DNA from 3 places in the Fictibacillus sp. S7 genome. Region 1 is predicted to be linked to each of the others. Evidence: riboswitches for the same ligand, from Rfam matches in the RefSeq annotation. Region 1 holds a riboswitch; each other region holds the start of a gene.

Region 1 (6,016 bases):
AAGCAAGCTATACCGAGCTTGGCGGCTACAAAGAGATCATTTTCATGGTGAATGGGAATGGTGCCTATTCCAAGCTGAAATACGAAAATGGCGCACATCGTGTACAGCGTGTCCCTGCTACGGAATCCGGCGGGCGTATCCATACATCCACAGCCACGGTAGCGATTCTTCCGGAAGCAGAAGAAGTAGAAGTGGAGATTCATGAAAAAGATGTCCGCGTAGATACCTTTACTTCAAGCGGACCGGGGGGACAGTCTGTTAACACGACCCAGTCCGCCGTTCGTCTTACACATATTCCAACAGGAACCGTTGTGTCCTGCCAGGATGAAAAATCACAGATCAAGAATAAAGAAAAAGCGATGAAGGTTCTCCGTGCCCGTGTATACGATAAAATTCAGCAGGAAAAACAAAAGGAATATGATGAAAACCGAAAGTCTGCCGTGGGAACGGGAGACCGTTCAGAGCGAATCCGCACCTACAATTTCCCGCAAAACCGTGTAACCGACCACCGAATCGGACTGACTCTTCAAAAATTGGACCAGATCTTGCTCGGCAAGCTGGATGAGTTTATTGATGCTCTCATTACAGAAGACCAGACCAGCTTGATGAAGGCTCAGACGGAAGCAAAAAATGGAAAATAGGAAACGGCATGAAGCCCTGAACTGGGCTTCATCTTTTTTAAAAGAAAAGAAACGCGAACCAGAAGCGGGAGAACTGCTGCTGCGCCATGTGCTCGGTGATCTCAGCCGGACCGAGCTGCTCATGGGATTGAATGATCCCATGACAGAGGCTCAGCGAGCATCATTTGAAGCAGCGGTAAAACAACATGGTGAAGGTGTGCCTGTCCAGTATATTACGGGCTATGAAGAGTTTTACGGACGCAGGTTCATCGTAAACCGGGAAGTCCTCATTCCAAGGCCCGAAACCGAAGAACTTGTATATGAAGTACTCAAGCGTTCAGAAACACGGTTTGGGGATCAAAAGGAGATTCAGACCATCGATGTTGGCACAGGCAGTGGGGCGATTGCGATCACTTTAGCATTGGAAAATCGGAGCCTCTCTGTGTCCTCGGTTGATATTGCCGCAGAATCGATTGAAGTGGCAAAAGAAAACAGCCGGCGTTTGGGCGCGGACGTCCGTTTCCTTCATGGGGACCTCCTGCAGCCGTGGATCGAAAAAGGCGAAAAGGCGGACATTGTTGTCTCCAATCCCCCTTACATTCCTGACTGGGAAATAGAGGGGCTTGAAACGATCGTGAAGGATCAGGAACCGATGAGGGCGCTCAGCGGCGGCCAGGACGGTTATGTTTTTTACAGAAGGTTTATGGAGGAATTGCCACAAGTGCTGAAGCCAAAAGCGATTGTTGCTTTTGAAGTCGGCCATGACCAGGGCCAGACGGTAGCGGAGATGCTGCGAATTACCTTCCCGGGAGCCGACGTGGTCACTGTGCGGGACATCAGCCAAAAGGAACGCATGGTTATTGCAGAAATTGGGTTTTCAAAATATTGACGAAAGTCCTACTTTTGTTGTAGGATTACTATAATAAAATAAATCTTATCCAGAGTGGTGGAGGGACTGGCCCTATGAAACCCGGCAACCCGTTTGAAGGTGCTAAATCCAGCAGGAACACATCCTGAAAGATAAGATTGAAGCGGCGGAAACTTCTTCTTATCTAAGAAGAAGTTTTTTTGTGTTTTTTTCGTTTTAATAAAGCAGAGGAGAGAAAGAGATGAGATTTGGATTTTGGCTACCCATATTCGGCGGCTGGCTTAGAAACGTGGAAGACGAAAATATGCCTCCGACCTTTGATTATGCAAAACAAGTGATTCAGTCGGCGGAAAAATGGGGATACGATACCACACTGATTGCGGAGCTTTATTTGAATGATATAAAAGGACCGGAACAGGACGCGTTAGAAGCATGGACAACGGCGGCCGGTCTGGCTGCAGTTACAGAAAAGATTGAAATCATGACCGCGGTTCGCCCAGGATTCCATAACCCGGCAATTACTGCCAAAATGGCTGCCAACATTGATCAGATCAGCGGCGGAAGATTTACCTTGAATGTGGTTTCTGCCTGGTGGGAAGAAGAGGCGAAGCAGTATGGCGGCGTCTTTACCGCCCATGATGAGCGCTATGAACGAACACAGGAGTTCATCGATGTCCTAAAAGGCCTTTGGACTGAAGAAACCTTTAATTATAAAGGGAAGTACTATGAACTTGCCAATACAAAACTGTCGCCTAAACCGGTGCAACGGCCTAATCCTGTCCTCTATGCCGGCGGTGAGAGCGAACGTGGAAAACAGGTTATCTCTTCTTCCTGTGATGCCTATGTCATGCATGGGGGCACTGTTGAGGAGATCCATACCAAGATTACAGATATGAAAAACCGTAGAGCCCGGACGGGAAAAGAGGCCTTGTCTTCGTTTGGAATGGCAGCTTACGTCATCTGCAGGGATACCGAGGAAGAAGCACAGGCAGAGCTCGAGCGAATCACGGATGTGAAAGAAACGAGCGGCTATGCAGGCTTTAAGGATTTTACAAGCAAGTCTCAGCTTGAGCAGCAGATTCAGCTGCAGGATTATTCTGTTTCCAACCGGGGTCTGCGCCCGAACCTGATCGGAACGCCTGGGCAAATCGCGAAGCGGATTGTTGAATATGAAGAAGCCGGACTAGGGCTTTTGCTGCTTCAGTTCTCACCACAGCTGGAGGAAATGGAGCGATTTTCAAAGCAAGTCATGCCGTTAGTGGAAAAATACAACCAGGAAAAGGCGTTAAGCTAGAAGAGAAGAGGAGAGATGAAATTGAAAAAAGTATACATCATTCACGAAAACGATGAATGGACCAACCATTTAATTAAGCGGCTGGACGAGTTAGAAGTACCATACGAAACCTGGCATCTGGATCAGGGCACGGTTAACCTGTCCGAAACACCTCCGGAAGGCATTTTTTACAGCCGCATGAGCGCTTCCTCCCATACACGGGGACACCGTTACGCTCCTGAACTTGCTGCCAGTGTGATTGCCTGGCTCGAGCGCCATGGCAGAAAAGTGCTGAACGGCAGCCGTGCTCTGCAGCTGGAGGTCAGCAAAGTGGCACAGTATCTCGAATTGGAAGCACATGGAGTGAAAACACCCAAAACCATTGCAGCTGCAGGCAAGGAACAAATTTTGCAGGCGGCGGAACAATTCAGCGGCCAGCCGTTCATTACGAAGCACAACCGTGCAGGAAAGGGACTCGGTGTACAGCTTTTTCATTCCTATCAGGGATTGAAGGATTATGTACTTGGCCCGGATTTCGAGGAGCCGGTTGATGGGATTACGCTTATTCAGCAATACATCGAGTCACCGGCGTCCTACATCACACGATGCGAGTTTGTCGGCGGAAAGTTTGTATATGCGGTACGGGTAGATACGTCTGAAGGATTTGAACTCTGTCCGGCAGATGCCTGCCAGATTGGGGACTTGTTCTGCCCGGTCGGAGAAGAAGCTCCAGCTAAACCAAAGTTTCAGATTCAGCAGGACTTCGCGGAAAGCATTATTGATAAATATGAACAGGTACTGGCAGATAACAACATCCAGGTGGCCGGTATTGAATTTATAAAAGACGCAGACGGTACGATTTATACGTATGACATCAATACGAATACCAACTATAATTCGGACGCTGAAGCCGCAGCAGGAAAATATGGAATGCTCGAGCTTGCCAAATTCTTAAAAAGTGAATTGAATCAAGTAAACCCGGTCCTTGTTTAAGGACAACATAAAGAGCCTCCCGCTTAGCGGGAGGCTCTTCGTTTTCATCATCTACATGAAAAAGGGGGTGATAGGGATGTCTTTACTATAGCAGACCCGGTCTATAAGAAAGGAATTATGTGACCTTTTTGATATGTTTAAGAAATTTGTGACATCCACATCCCGTTATTTGTCACTTTTTTTCGGGATTTGTTTGATAGTTTGGTAGTATGTTTTCTCCCCGCCCGGTCCACACTGAGGATAGAAAACGAAAGGGGAGCTTGATCATGAAACGTTCGAAAAAATCGGTTATGACGTTATTATTCCTATCGCTGATTGCGATGGTTCTGTTTTTTGAAACCCAGACGAAGGTGGCAAACGCGACCATGAATGAATCGGTTAAAATTCCGCATGATGCCATCCGTCTCCGCATTCTGGCCAACAGTGATGCAGAAAAGGATCAGGCATTAAAAAGAAAGATCCGGGACAAGGTGAATGAACAGATTACCACATGGGTGGGCGGTCTCGATTCACATGATCAGGCAGAAAAAGTGATTAACAAGCATTTGCCAGAGGTAAGAAAAGTAGTGGAGACGTATTTGCGGGAAGCTGGCCTGGATATTCCTTATAAAGTACAATTCAATAAAGAAGTTGCTTTTCCAACCAAAATGTACGGCAACTATATTTACCCTGCGGGCAAATATGAAGCTCTTCTGATCACGCTTGGCAAAGGAAAGGGAGCCAATTGGTGGTGTGTGCTTTTCCCTCCACTGTGCTTTCTGGATTTTGAAAATGGGGATGCCGTTAAAACCGATCAAAAGGGAGTAAAGGAAGTCGCTTCAGGAGCAGAGCAAGACGCGCCGGCTGTTCAAGAACCAAAAGAAGAAAAAGTGGAAGTGAAATTTTTTCTGGGAGAAGTCTTTACCTCTGTGGCCAATAAGATTGGCAGTCTGTTCTCTTAAAAGCCCTGCATAACTTTCATGGTTGTTTCATAGACTTTTAACAAAATACTAGAGGAGAGTGAGCGCCATGACCATTCGTTTGAGAGCGGCGATGCCGCATGAAGCAAGAAGTCTCGGTGATCTGGTTAAGCAGGCAGGTTTGGGCACGGATGGAATGAGGGAAGGGATTGGAAACTACCTTGTGGTGGAGAATGATAAAGGCGAAACCATTGGGACCGTAGGACTGGAACGGGTGGAAAAGGATGGTTTGCTCCGTTCGTTTGTTTTAAAGAAGGAATATTCCAATGAACAGATATTTTTGCGATTGATCCAGCGGATTTTGCTATACTGTAAGGAAAAAGGAGTAGAGACACTTTATTTGCTGACAAAGGCTGTTCATCTTTTTGAGCCTCTGTCATTTCGGCCAGTGCCGGCAGAAAAGGTTCCTGCTCATGTAGAAAATACCGCCCATTATAAAAAAACAGCCGAAAAGGATGTGGTCCTGCTGTATTGCAGCCTGCAGGAAAATTAATTATCCACAATTTATGCACAATAAATCGTCTTTTGTGTATAAATTGTGGATAATAGTCGTGAAAGACTGCAAAAATGGAAAGCGGCGGTTTGAAAGGATAGTTGGAATGAAGGAGTTTACTACAAACATATGGTCTGTGGATAAAGAAAGCGATGCGCTTACAAGCCATCCACAAATTATACAAGCTTCCCTGTGGATAAAAAATAATGAGGTCATTGCTTTCCCCACGGAAACCGTATATGGACTGGGGGGAAATGCGGAGAGCGATGAAGCGATTGAAAAGATTTTTGCGGCGAAAGGAAGGCCGAGCGACAATCCTCTTATTGTTCATATCTCAAGTCTAGACCAACTGGAAGGTTTGGTGGCGGAAATTCCAAAGCGGGCGCAAATGCTGATGGAAGCCTTTTGGCCAGGACCGCTAACCCTTGTTTTGCCCAAAGGAGAAAAGGTAGCCCGACGTGTGACAGCAGGGCTGTCCACAGTGGGGGTAAGGATGCCGGATCATCCTGTCGCGTTGGAGCTGATCAGTGAAAGCGGGCTGCCGCTCGCAGCACCAAGCGCAAATATTTCGGGAAGGCCATCGCCAACAACCGCCCAGCATGTTTATGAAGATTTAAAGGGGCGAATTGCGGGTATTTTGGATGGCGGTCCAACCGGTGTGGGAGTGGAATCCACGGTGGTTGACTGTACATCCGAAAAACTGACCATTCTGCGGCCTGGCGGAGTGACCAAGGAACAGCTTGAAGAAGTGGCTGGTGAAACTGCCATGGATCCAGGTCTTGTTTCTCCGGATACGTCGGCGCCAAAGTC
Region 2 (6,016 bases), 790 kb from region 1:
ATACCGGCTGGAAAATCCCCAACCGCCGCCAAGGGTATACCCGCTGACACCGACAGTTGGACCCGTTCCCCCAGGAAAGGGGTAGCCCAGAGAACCCACAAACTCGTAAAGCTGTTCATTTTTCACGCCGCCCTGTATTTTCAGTTGTTCATTGTTGTTAAGAACAATGCCATCCATCCGGCTGATATCAATGACGATTACACCGTTGCCCACCGAATAGCCCTCATAGTGATGACCGCCTGAACGAATCCTGATCTTCACCTCATGTTTCCGGGCCCAAAGAATGGCATTCCGGACATCATCGACCGTGCTGCAATATACGATAACGAGAGGGAACTTTTGCACGGCACGGTTCCATTCCTGCCTCGTTTCTTCATATTGAGGGGAGAAGCGGGTGACCACTTCCCCCGTCAGCCCTTTCAAATTGAGTTTTTTCATAATCCTATCCTCTATCCCTGCTTAGTGGAGATAAGAACTCCCTATAATAAGGTATGCCAGGAATGGACAGACAGTCTTATTTTTTTGCAAGAGATCAAAAAAGCCCATTAAAAAAGCCAGGAAGGTCAAAAGAACTTCCCGGCTTCATCTGTTATTTTTTCAATTTATAGTAGGTTAAAGCAAGGGCAAATGCAAGTACTGCCCCTTTCACAATGTCCATGGAATAGTACGGGACAGACATCATGACGAGGCCATTCTGCAGGATGCCAATCAATATCGCGCCAACGAGCGTTCCGAACGCATTGGGCTTTCCCGCTCCAAAAACGGAAAAACCGATGAAAGCGGCCGCTACCGCGTCCATGAGGTAAGGCGTACCGGCATTGATTTCCGCTGTCATTACTCTAGAGGCCAGAACAATTCCCCCAATGGAAGCAAATAGTGCCGACAAGAGGTAAGCGGCTACTTTATACTTTTTGACCGGAATACCCGAAAGCCTCGCTGCCTCCTCATTTCCTCCGATCACATACATATAGCGGCCGTGCTTTGTATAGTTGAGAAGCACATGGACGAGCACCACGGCAAGCGCCATGATCAGAATAATCCACGGTACCTGGCCGATTTTTTGGAACGCCTCAGAAATTTTCCCGGTCGCAAAGCTTCCGTCAGGCATCACCATGTTTTGTGAGATTGTCGCACCCTTCGTATAAGTAAGCGCAATCCCCTGAACAATAAACATCGTGGCAAGTGTCAGCAGCATATCGGGAATTTTCACTTTTACAATGAGTACCGAGTTAATGATCCCTACAATCAGGGCAGCAGCCAGCGCAGAAAATATCGCAACCACCGTGTTTTGCGAAAACCAGACGAACATAGAAATCACAATCGCGTTGGATAAAGAAGCAACCGATCCAACCGACAAATCAAACCCGTTCACCGACAGTGAGATGGTAATTCCAATCGCGATGATGGTCACGATTGAAATGGACCGTAAAATGTTCATCAGGTTCTGTCCCTGCAAAAATGATGGATGTGCAGCCGTAAACACACCGATTAACACAAGAATGGTCAGGATTGTTCCGTATTTATAAAAAAACTCAAACAGCTCAAACCTCTTTTTGGGAGCTGCTTTGGCGGGTATGGGGTTTGATAACTCCATTTACCTTCCTCCTGTACTGTAAAATAATAGCTCTTCCTCGGTGGTTTTTGCGGTTTCCAGCTCTTTTACTGTACGCCCGTCGTACATGACGTACACCCGGTTTGTAATCCCCAGAATTTCCGGAAATTCTGACGATGCGTAAAGGACAGCTTTCCCCCTTTTGGCGAGGGCCGAAATCAGTTCAAAAATATCCCGTTTCGCCCCGACATCAACGCCCTTGGTCGGCTCATCAAAAATATAAACCTCCGCATCGGCAAGCAGCCATTTGCCAATGGCAATCTTTTGCTGGTTCCCGCCCGACAGATGCTGTACCTTACTTTTCTCAGACGGGGTTTTGATACCGAGCGTTTTTATGATCTCAAGGGATTTTCTCTTTTCCGCCCGGCGGTCGAGAAAACCGAACGCTTTTGTAAACTGGGCAAGGTTGGCGGCCGACAAATTCGCAGCTACCGTTTCCTCCACAAGGATTCCTTCTTTTCGGCGTTCCTCAGGTACAAGGGCCAGCCCCTGCCGAACGGCATGATATGGGCTCTTCAGCTTCAGTTTTTTGCCTTTCAGCAGAACATCCCCCGCGGTAATGGGAGTGCTTCCGAACAATGTTTTGCACAGTTCGGTTTTTCCTGCCCCTACCAGTCCGGCAATCCCTACAATTTCACCAGCACGGGCCGTCAGGCTTAAACCCTTTATTTTCTCCTTATCGAAAAGACTTTTTACTTCTAGCAGGGTTTCTCCTGTCTTGCCATTTACGGCCGGGAACTGCTCGTCCAGCGCTTTTCCCAGCATCTGCTCAATGACGCGGTTAATGGAGCTTTGTACAATCTCTTCCTCAGCGACCTTTTCTCCGTTCCTCATAACGGTAATGTCGTCGCAGATGTCAAAGATCTCCGGCAAGCGGTGAGAGATAAAAATAATGCCAACATCCTTTGCTTTTAAATCCCGGACAATCCGGAACAGTTCTCGTGTTTCTGCATGGCTCAGAGGAGCTGTCGGTTCATCAAGAATGAGAAACCGGCACTTAGCCGAAACAGCCCGCGCAATCAATACCATTTGCTTTTGCGCAAGCGTCAGCTCGCTGACGAGCTTTTTGGAGGATACGTGTATGTTCATTTCCTCCAAAAGATGCGAAGCCTTTTGGTGGAGGGTTTTCCAGCGCACGAGCTGCTTTTTTCCCATTTCATTGACCAGGTCATGCAGGAGAATGTTCTCCCCCACCGTCAAATAGGGAACCAGAACTGTGTCTACCTCTTGATGGACAATTTGGATGCCCTCATTCAGTGCGTCCTTTGGTGAAGATATATCTACGTTCTTTCCTTCAATCTGAACAGAGCCGGTGTAATGGGTATAGGCACCCGTCAGCACCTTCATCAGCGTTGATTTCCCGGCACCATTTGCCCCGATCAGTGCATGAACACGGCCAGTTTTACTTTTAAAATCAACCTCATTCAGCGCCTTTACCCCGGGAAACTCAATACTTATGTTCTTCATCTCGAGCAGTGCCATCGGCCGGTCTCCTTTATTCAAAGCAAACACCCTCTGCTGCTAGCCGAAGAGAGTGTTTGTATGTTTATTTTTTGTAATGGTCTTTCAGCGTGTCCATCCAATCTTCTTCAAACGCGTCCGATTGTCCCCACCCTTTAATTTCCTTGGACAGGTTAACCATATTTACGCCCTCGGAGGATTTTTGAAGATCCCTTTGGGAAACGAGAGAAGCATCCAGGTCATATTTTTGCGGTGTTTTTTCACCGGCAATTTTTTTTGCAAGGATTCTCATATCCACTGCACCGATCAGCTTTGGATCAACCGCTGCAGTATATTTCCATGGGCTGTCCTTCTTTTGGATTTCCTGAAGATCCGCGTTGGAGACATCAATGCCGTAAATTTTGATCTCATTTCGGCCCGCTTCCTTAATGGCACGAGCGGCTCCGATGGCAAATGCATCCCATGTCGCAAAGATCGCATCAATCTCTCCCTTTTTATGCTTGTTCAGCATGGCGGTAACGGCATTTTGCGTTTGAACGGAGGTGTCCGCTGAAGCTACACCAAAGCGCTCCACTTCTTTAATGCCAGGGTTCTTTTTCAACGTTTCTTTATAAACAGCATTGCGGCGAACCATTGGCGGGAATCCGTCCACCCAAAGGTACACAATGTTCGCTTTGCCTTTTTGTTCTTTCACAAGCTTGTCCAGTGCCAGCTTGGCCAATGCTTCATCGTCCTGGGATGTAAGTGTCACGCCATCCACCTTCGCGAGGTCCGGATTAGAGTCAAAAGTCACGACACTCTTTCCTTTTTCTCTGAGTTTTTGGATATCATTGATTGTTGCCGCATCATCTCCATGAGAAATAATGAAGCCGTCATAGTCCTCATTGGCCGCCTGGGCAATCGCATCGTGGAATTTCGCTGTATCTCCGTTGGCCGTATAGATATCAACGGTAAAACCGAGCGCTTCCCCTTCTGCCTTCGCTCCTGCCAAAAACTGTGCCGTATGATCATCTCCACCGATCTTTCGGATAACTTTGATTTTGGCACCCTGCCCCTTGGCGAATCGTTTTGGCACATTATCAAACGACACATTTTCATGTTTCTTTTCAGATGATGCCGTGTTACTGCCTGACGAGCAGCCTGTTAACAATAATGAGAGTGCGACCGCAGAGACTGCTGCGCTTTTTAAAAACTTCTTCATTTCCCCTATCCCCTTTTCTGTATGTCTCTCTCTTCTCAAAAGCTGCAGGGCCATCCCCTGAGCACATAAAAAAACCTCTCCGGAAAGAGAGGTTTCATCGCCTATGTAGACAAGGATTCGTCCTCTCTCATCTTTCAAAACAGCATAGCTGTTTTGCAGGATTTAGCACCAATTCCATAAATGGAACGGTTGCCGGGCGTCATAGGGCCAGTCCCTCTGCCACTCTTGATAAGAGATTGAATATTGAGTTAGTTAAAAATATAGTTATAACTTTAATCGGCGGAGAGAGGAAAGTCAATATATTTTTAAAAGGTTATTTTAAAAACCTTCGTTGCTTTTAGTGGCTGATTTCCGTTTGAGTATGCTCGCTTTCATCTATGATTATATCACCCCATAATATGGGAATAAAAAAACAGCGCTTTTATTCAACGCTGCTACGGATCCATCAAGAAATATCCCCGCCAAAAACCACGACATTCTGTACCTCTGGCGCAAACACCTGGCCATTCCATTTCATTGTGGTCTGCACATAACCGAGCCGGTCGGCGTTATACTGGCCGGCGATGTTCTGGTAAGCCAGTAATTCGCAGGTGCCATTGCGGTCAAAGTCGACCGGGTAAAGACCTGAAAGTCCGGAAACAAATCCTTGGATGGTTTTTTCAACTTGCCATTGGGATAATAAATCTCTGACAAGTACTGCCTGCCCCTGGTGGTTAGATCAATAATAAATTTCTGGTTCGTGGTGTAGCTGTTTACCTGAGCTTTGTAGTAGTCGAGGTAAAAGACCCGGTATTTGAAGAGGTCATTAAAGACATCAGAATCAAACAACGGCCTGAACTGGCTGCCTCTATAGGCAAAAACATAGGCATGTAGCATGCCGCCGCTTCCACCTGTATCCATTACCACCATGATGTCTTCCACCCTGTCTCCAGTAAAGTCACCAAGAAAAAGCGTGGGATTGTATCCTTGGTTTTGCTTGAGTGGTATTTGTGTATACTGATTGGTCCTTCCATCCTGCACAACTATCATGATATTGACCCAAAACGGACTGTCCGGTGTTTTTTCAGCAGTAATATAAATGGTATCGATGGAGTTGTCACCGATGACATTCCCCTTTTTCATATCGACGACCTGCCGCTCTCTGTACATGGCTATCCCTGCCTTCGCCTGATTTCCTAACACATTGTATGAGAAAGGCCCGGTTTTGGTTTTTATTCTCGATCGTGTTACACTACAAAAAAACTCAAGCAGGTGCATTCGTGGATATTAAACAACTACAGTACTTTATAGAAGTGGCAAAATACAATAGCTTTACCCGGGCAGCTGACGCTCTTTTTATCACTCAGCCTACGATCAGCAAAATGATTAAAAACCTGGAAGATGAGCTCGGTGTCGTTCTTTTTGACCGATCCCGAAAAGGGCTGACCCTGACGGATGCCGGCCGGACGATTTTTGAACAAGCTGTACTCGTGGATAAAGCGGTTAATAATCTGGAAATGGAACTCGATAACCTCCTCGGGTTAAAAAAGGGACACATTCGCATCGGTCTGCCTCCGATTCTGGATCCAAGACTCTTCCCCAAATTGATCGGCAGTTTTCATGATCAGTATCCGAATATTACGTTCGAGCTTGTGGAGGATGGATCAAAACGAATCGAAGAGGATGTTGCCAACCATCAGCTCGATATTGGCGTTATTGTGCTTCCTACCAACAATGAACTCTTTCAGCACTTTGCGTTTAAA
Region 3 (6,016 bases), 3.1 Mb from region 1:
TTATCGAAGTCGGTACTTCATTAATTAAGGAATATGGTGTTGAGAGCATTTCTGAGATTAAAAAAGAGTTTCCGTTAAAACCAGTGCTGGCAGATATGAAGACCTTTGATAATGCAGCCTATGAATTTTCCATAGCCTTTGACGCAGGAGCAGACATGGCAACTGTCATGGGGGCGGCTCCCCTCGTAACGATTGAAACCTGTTTGAAGGTTGCCGACGAAAATGGAAAAGAAGTGATGATTGATCTGCTAAATGTTTCATCTGAGCAAATGCAACGTCTGCTAAGCTATACATCTGCCGTATTTTGCGAACATGTAAGCAAAGATGAACAGGAGTCAGACAACAAAACGATGGAGAAACAGAACAAAGAAAGGCTTCCTGTTGACCGACTGGCCCTTGCAGGGGGAATTGCTCTATCCTCTCTCCCAATGGCTGCCGAAAAAAATCCGGAGATCATTGTTGTCGGGTCCGCCATTACGAAAGCTGCGAATATCCAGGAAGCAGCCAAACAGATGTATACAGCTTGGAAAACGATTCGGACAGGAGAAAATGTATGAACGAACTGAATGTGATTGTAAAAGAGATGCAGGGAGTTATTGAGAAAATTGGAGAAGAAGAGATTGAGCGTTTTGATTCAGAACTCCAAAATACAACGAGAATCTTTGTGGCTGGCGAGGGAAGGTCGGGGTTTATGGCAAAAGCATTTGCCATGCGCCTCATGCACCTGGGCTATAACGTCTTTGTCATTGGTGAGACGGTAACTCCCTCGGTAGCCGAGGGGGATTGTCTTATCGCCATTTCGGGTTCAGGATCCACACAATCCGTAATCCATCAGGCGGAACGGTCAAGGTCGGCAGGCTCCAAAGTAGTATGCATTACAGCAAATGGAGATTCTGCTCTGGCACAAGTGGCTGATACATGTTTTGTCCTTCCGGCAGCTACAAAGAAAAGGGGAGAGAATGAAGCCAAAAGCATACAGCCACTCAGCTCTCTTTTTGATCAGTGTCTTCATGTGTTTTGCGATGCGGTATGTCTGAGGAGCAGCACACAGAAAACGCTCAGCCATGAGGAAGTTCTGTCCAGGCACAGCAACACGGAATAAAATATAAAAAGAAAGCTTGAAACATTCAGATAATTGCGGTACACTAGGAACTACAATTAGATACGGATTAGATTTTCTTATCAAGAGAGGTAGAGGGAATGGCCCGATGAAACCTCAGCAACCTTCAGTGATTTCTGCTGAAAAGGTGCTAAGTCCAGCAAGTTCGATGACGAACTTGGGAGATAAGGAGAACGACAATTTGATGGTATTCAAAAGTCTTCTTCTTAAGAAGGCTTTTTTATTTTTTCTTTTGACTTAGGAGGCTGCCATGTATAAAACAGAAACAAAATTAGCTCAAATTGGAAACCGAAGTGAAGACCGCACGGGAACGGTTAATCCGCCCGTTTATTTTTCTACAGCATACCGCCATACCGGAATTGGAGAATCAAGTGGTTACGATTATATTCGAACAGGCAATCCGACACGTGAAGTGCTTGAAAAAGCGATCGCCGATTTGGAAGGAGCAGACGCCGGGTTTGCCTGTAGCTCGGGGATGGCGGCCATTGCGGCCATCCTCTCCCTCTTTCAATCAGGTGATGAATGGATTGTATCCAGTGATTTGTATGGCGGCACCTACCGCCTGCTCGAAGAAGGATACAAAAAATGGGGTTTGTCCAGTATCTATGTAAACACGGCAGACGTAGCCGAAATTGAACAGGCGATCACTGAAAAAACAAAAGCCATTTTTCTGGAAACGCCGACCAACCCGCTCATGGAGGTATGTGATATTGAAGCTGTTGCACGTCTCGCCAAGAAACATGGGTTGCTCGTTATCGTTGATAATACCTTTTATACCCCTTTGCTGCAAAGGCCGATCGAGCTCGGAGCGGATATTGTAATCCACAGTGCAACGAAATACCTCGGAGGACACAATGATGTGCTCGCAGGTCTGATTGCGGCCAAAGGCGAGGAATTGTGCCAGGAGCTCTCGTACCATCACAATGCCTCAGGTGCCGTGTTAAGCCCGTTTGATGCCTGGCTTTTGATGCGCGGAATGAAAACATTGGCCCTTCGAATGAAAAAACATGAAGAAAACGCTAAGGTGTTGATTCAATTCCTGCAGAATCATGATGGTGTAGATGACGTCCTTTATCCGGGAAGGGGAGGCATGATCTCTTTCCGGCTGAAAAAAGAAGAATGGGTCCCCCGTTTTTTGAAGTCCGTAAATCTGATAACCTTTGCCGAAAGCCTGGGCGGGGTTGAAAGTCTGGTAACGTATCCCGCGACCCAAACACATGCGGACATTCCTGAAGAAATACGTACAGCACGCGGAGTTTGCAACCGGCTTTTGCGTTTATCTGTTGGTATTGAAGACGAAAATGATTTGATTAACGACTTAAAACAAGCGCTGGACATTGTCCAGAAGGAGGCTGTAATTTATGAGTGACCATAACTGTCATACCTTTCAAACCAAATTGCTGCATCATAAACATAAAACCGATCCGGCTACCGGCGCGGTGAGTGTGCCCATGCATCTGTCCTCCACGTTCCATCAAGAGGATATTGATCAATTTGGAAAATATGATTATGCACGGTCTGCCAATCCGACAAGAGAAGCACTCGAACAGCAAATCGCTGAGCTCGAAGGCGGATGCAGAGGCTTTGCCTTTGCATCGGGCATGGCAGCGATCTCTACGTCATTTCTTCTTTTATCCCAAGGAGATCATATGATCATATCAGAGGATGTGTATGGCGGTACGTATCGAATGGTCACACAGGTGCTTTCACGACTGGGGATTACCCACACTTTTGTCGATATGACTGACCTTGATGCCGTAGAACAGGCAATCCAGCCCAATACAAAAGCCTTTTATATTGAAACGCCTTCCAATCCGCTTTTAAAAGTGACCGATATTCGGGCAGTGAGCGAGTTGGCGAAGGAGAAAGGTGCGCTAACCTTTGTTGACAATACCTTTTTAACACCGGCTCTTCAGCAGCCGTTGTCGCTTGGAGCGGATATTGTTCTTCACAGTGCAACCAAATTCCTTGCCGGGCATAGTGATGTGGTGGCAGGTCTGGCCGTGGTGAAAGATGAAGAGCTGGCTGATCGCCTTTACTTTTTGCAGAACTCGTTTGGTGCCGTGCTGGGTGTCCAGGATTGCTGGCTATTAATGAGGGGACTGAAAACATTATACGTACGCCTCCGTCATTCTGTAGAAGCGGCTGGGAAACTCGCAGACTATTTAAACGGACACCCGCTGATTAAAAAGGTACATTACCCTGGCTTAAAGGAGCATTCAGGATACTTTGTACATCGGAGCCAGGCGGAGGGGCCAGGTGCTGTCTTCTCATTTGAACTGGAAAGCGAACAGCTGGTCCGGCCGTTTACTTCCCATCTTCAGATTCCTGTTTTGGCGGTGAGCCTCGGAGCGGTGGAATCTATTTTATCCTATCCGGCAAAAATGTCACATGCCGCTATGCCGGAAGCCGAAAGAAAGAAGAGAGGAATCTCGAACACGCTTTTCCGGTTTTCAGCAGGCTTGGAGGACCCTGAAGATATAATTGCGGATTTTGAATTTGCCTTAGCACAAAGCACCATACACACACTGGCACGATAGAGCCAATGAAAAAAACGGGTCTTTAAGAAGGCTCGTTTTTCTGCTTGCGCCCTTTTCTCTCGTTTGCTTTTCACTTTCGTGGATGGTTTCCATTCGGATCTATCAAAATAAGGACTTTTAGTCAGTAAGGGATTCCTAATCAGGAATTCCTCTTTTTTGTATGTGAGGTGTCTATACCATTTTAGTATTTGTACATAAAATAAACAGACACACATACAGAAAGGGAGAACAGCATGAAAGACTCATCCTACCTGCCTTTTTGTGCGGAGGATTTCCTGCAAAATGTTCAAGCCGGGGATACTCACTTTTTTGTCTTCCGGGGCTCAACCGTCCCGGTGAGGTTGTCATTTATTTCGTATAATTCAGTGACGAACTGCATGACGGCTTCCCTTGAAGAGGGTAGAAATCTTACATTTGATTGCAAGTATGTTGCTGCAGTCTTCTAAAAACCTCCCAGATTCCCAGAAAGATAGGACGCGGGAGGTCTTTCTGATTTAACAAATATCCTTATTTCATTCATTTTATTGAAAAAAAACCTGGAGATTCCGGAATGAAAGCGCTTGTTGTTTGATAATCTTCAATACATAAATGAACCGTTTCATTAATTTCTTTACACAGCTTTGCCAGGTATGGTTGGAAGATTTGAATTCCTTCAGGATATTCGGCAAGTTTGTTTAATAGTGTGAGAGCTCGTACCAGTGATTGGACATTTGACATGTACTCTACCTCTTTTATGCTTTTGTCTAAATCATACGGCATGAAAATTATTTTATAAAATGCCCTTTCGTACAAAGAAGCAGGAGGATATGGGATTAAGACCAGAGAAATAGTGGTATGTACCTAGAGCAAGCAATTACGACAATAGGAGGAATAAAAGATGGCAACCAGTTTAAAAGATACAACAACACTACATAACGGCGTGAAAATGCCGCGCTTTGGGTTGGGTGTATTTAAAGTAAAAGAAGGAGAAGAAGTAATCGAGTCTGTAAAAGCTGCGATAAAAAACGGATACATCAGCATTGATACGGCAGCGATTTACGGGAACGAAGAGGGAGTGGGGCAGGCGATCAGAGAGTCCGGAGTTTCCCGTGAAGACCTATTCATCACAACAAAGCTTTGGAACAGTGAGCAAGGATACGAATCTACATTAAAGGCGTTCGAAACAAGTATGGAAAAACTTGGCCTGGAATATCTGGACCTCTATCTCATTCACTGGCCTGGAAAAGACAAATACAAAGAGACATGGAGAGCGTTTGAGAAGCTGTACAATGATGGCAAAATTCGAGCCATCGGCGTAAGTAACTTCCAGGTTCACCATTTGGAGGACTTGATGAGTTCCTGTGAAATTAAACCAATGGTCAACCAGGTGGAATACCATCCGCATCTTACCCAAAAAGAGCTGCATGCGTTCTGCAAAAATAATGAAATCCAATTGGAAGCCTGGTCACCGCTTAAGCAGGGGCAGCTGCTGGAAGATCCTGCATTAAAAGAAATTGCCGATAAGCACAATAAAACGGTAGCACAGGTGATTTTGCGGTGGGATCTTCAAAATGAAGTGGTAACGATTCCAAAATCAACAAAAGAGCATCGTATTATTGAAAATGCTGATGTGTTCAATTTTGAATTAAGCAGTGAGGATATGGAGCGTATCGACGGATTGAACCAGGATAGCCGAGCCGGTTCTCATCCGGACAGCATGACAGTTGGTTTTGAATAAAACGTGTAAAGGATGACCGTTAAATGGTCATCCTTTTTGGTGTTCATTTAGCTTAAAGTGCCTTTTTACACATTCGAGTGTTTGCTCGATTGTGAATGTCCATGATGGTAAACGTATTTAAATTCAGCAGAACCGCTACTTTTTTCATCTCTTGAGAAACCGAAAATCCTTTTGCATTGAGCCCTCGCATTTACTCGCAGGTATGATTCATTGTGCAATCAGTATCCGAAAGATCAATCTGAATGGTTGTATGCTCAATATGAAATTGTTCCATAAGCAGCTGATTCGCCTTTTTAAGCAAGGTTTGCTGATGATCCTCTGCGTCGGCCACCAGGTGACAGCTTAAGGCAGGAAAATCCGAAGAGATTGACCATACATGAAGATCATGGACCTGTTTCACTTCAGGGATGGAAAGCAACGCCTGTTTGATCTCCTTAAAGTTCACATTTTGAGGAGTGCCTTCCATTAAAATATGAACAGATTCTTTGGTCACCCTCCAGCCGCTGATAAGAACCAGAATGGCTACAATAATACTTGCGATAGGATCTGCCAGATTCCAGTTGAAAAACATGATGACAAGGGCAGCGGCAATTGCGCCAACGGATCCAAGCATATCCCCAAGGACGTGCAAAAAAGCAC

What was found. Region 1 has a riboswitch for S-adenosylmethionine ahead of DMO16_RS17135 (LLM class flavin-dependent oxidoreductase). Riboswitches for the same ligand answer to the same signal wherever they lie in the genome.
Region 2: another riboswitch for S-adenosylmethionine. It lies ahead of DMO16_RS12925 (sugar ABC transporter substrate-binding protein); the one in region 1 lies ahead of DMO16_RS17135 (LLM class flavin-dependent oxidoreductase).
Region 3: another riboswitch for S-adenosylmethionine. It lies ahead of DMO16_RS00960 (methionine biosynthesis PLP-dependent protein); the one in region 1 lies ahead of DMO16_RS17135 (LLM class flavin-dependent oxidoreductase).

What each region holds. Positions count from the first base shown of each region.
Region 1 covers NZ_QJKL01000001.1:3,297,595-3,303,610, forward strand. The annotation lists gene prfA (peptide chain release factor 1) at 1-641, shown strand, start outside; gene prmC (peptide chain release factor N(5)-glutamine methyltransferase) at 631-1,509, shown strand; SAM riboswitch class I at 1,552-1,647, shown strand; gene DMO16_RS17135 (LLM class flavin-dependent oxidoreductase) at 1,730-2,782, shown strand; gene DMO16_RS17140 (ATP-grasp domain-containing protein) at 2,804-3,754, shown strand; gene spoIIR (stage II sporulation protein R) at 4,021-4,695, shown strand; gene DMO16_RS17150 (GNAT family N-acetyltransferase) at 4,763-5,206, shown strand; gene DMO16_RS17155 (L-threonylcarbamoyladenylate synthase) at 5,313-6,016, shown strand, end outside.
Region 2 covers NZ_QJKL01000001.1:2,508,403-2,514,418, forward strand. The annotation lists gene DMO16_RS12910 (FAD-dependent oxidoreductase) at 1-438, opposite strand, end outside; gene DMO16_RS12915 (ABC transporter permease) at 590-1,594, opposite strand; gene DMO16_RS12920 (sugar ABC transporter ATP-binding protein) at 1,595-3,094, opposite strand; gene DMO16_RS12925 (sugar ABC transporter substrate-binding protein) at 3,159-4,274, opposite strand; SAM riboswitch class I at 4,399-4,509, opposite strand; gene DMO16_RS12930 (hypothetical protein) at 4,788-5,456, opposite strand; gene cidR (cidABC operon transcriptional activator CidR) at 5,534-6,016, shown strand, end outside.
Region 3 covers NZ_QJKL01000001.1:194,665-200,680, forward strand. The annotation lists gene hxlA (3-hexulose-6-phosphate synthase) at 1-557, shown strand, start outside; gene hxlB (6-phospho-3-hexuloisomerase) at 554-1,102, shown strand; SAM riboswitch class I at 1,177-1,291, shown strand; gene DMO16_RS00960 (methionine biosynthesis PLP-dependent protein) at 1,371-2,489, shown strand; gene metC (cystathionine beta-lyase) at 2,482-3,660, shown strand; gene DMO16_RS00970 (hypothetical protein) at 4,177-4,377, opposite strand; gene DMO16_RS00975 (aldo/keto reductase) at 4,538-5,377, shown strand; gene DMO16_RS00980 (cation diffusion facilitator family transporter) at 5,568-6,016, opposite strand, start outside.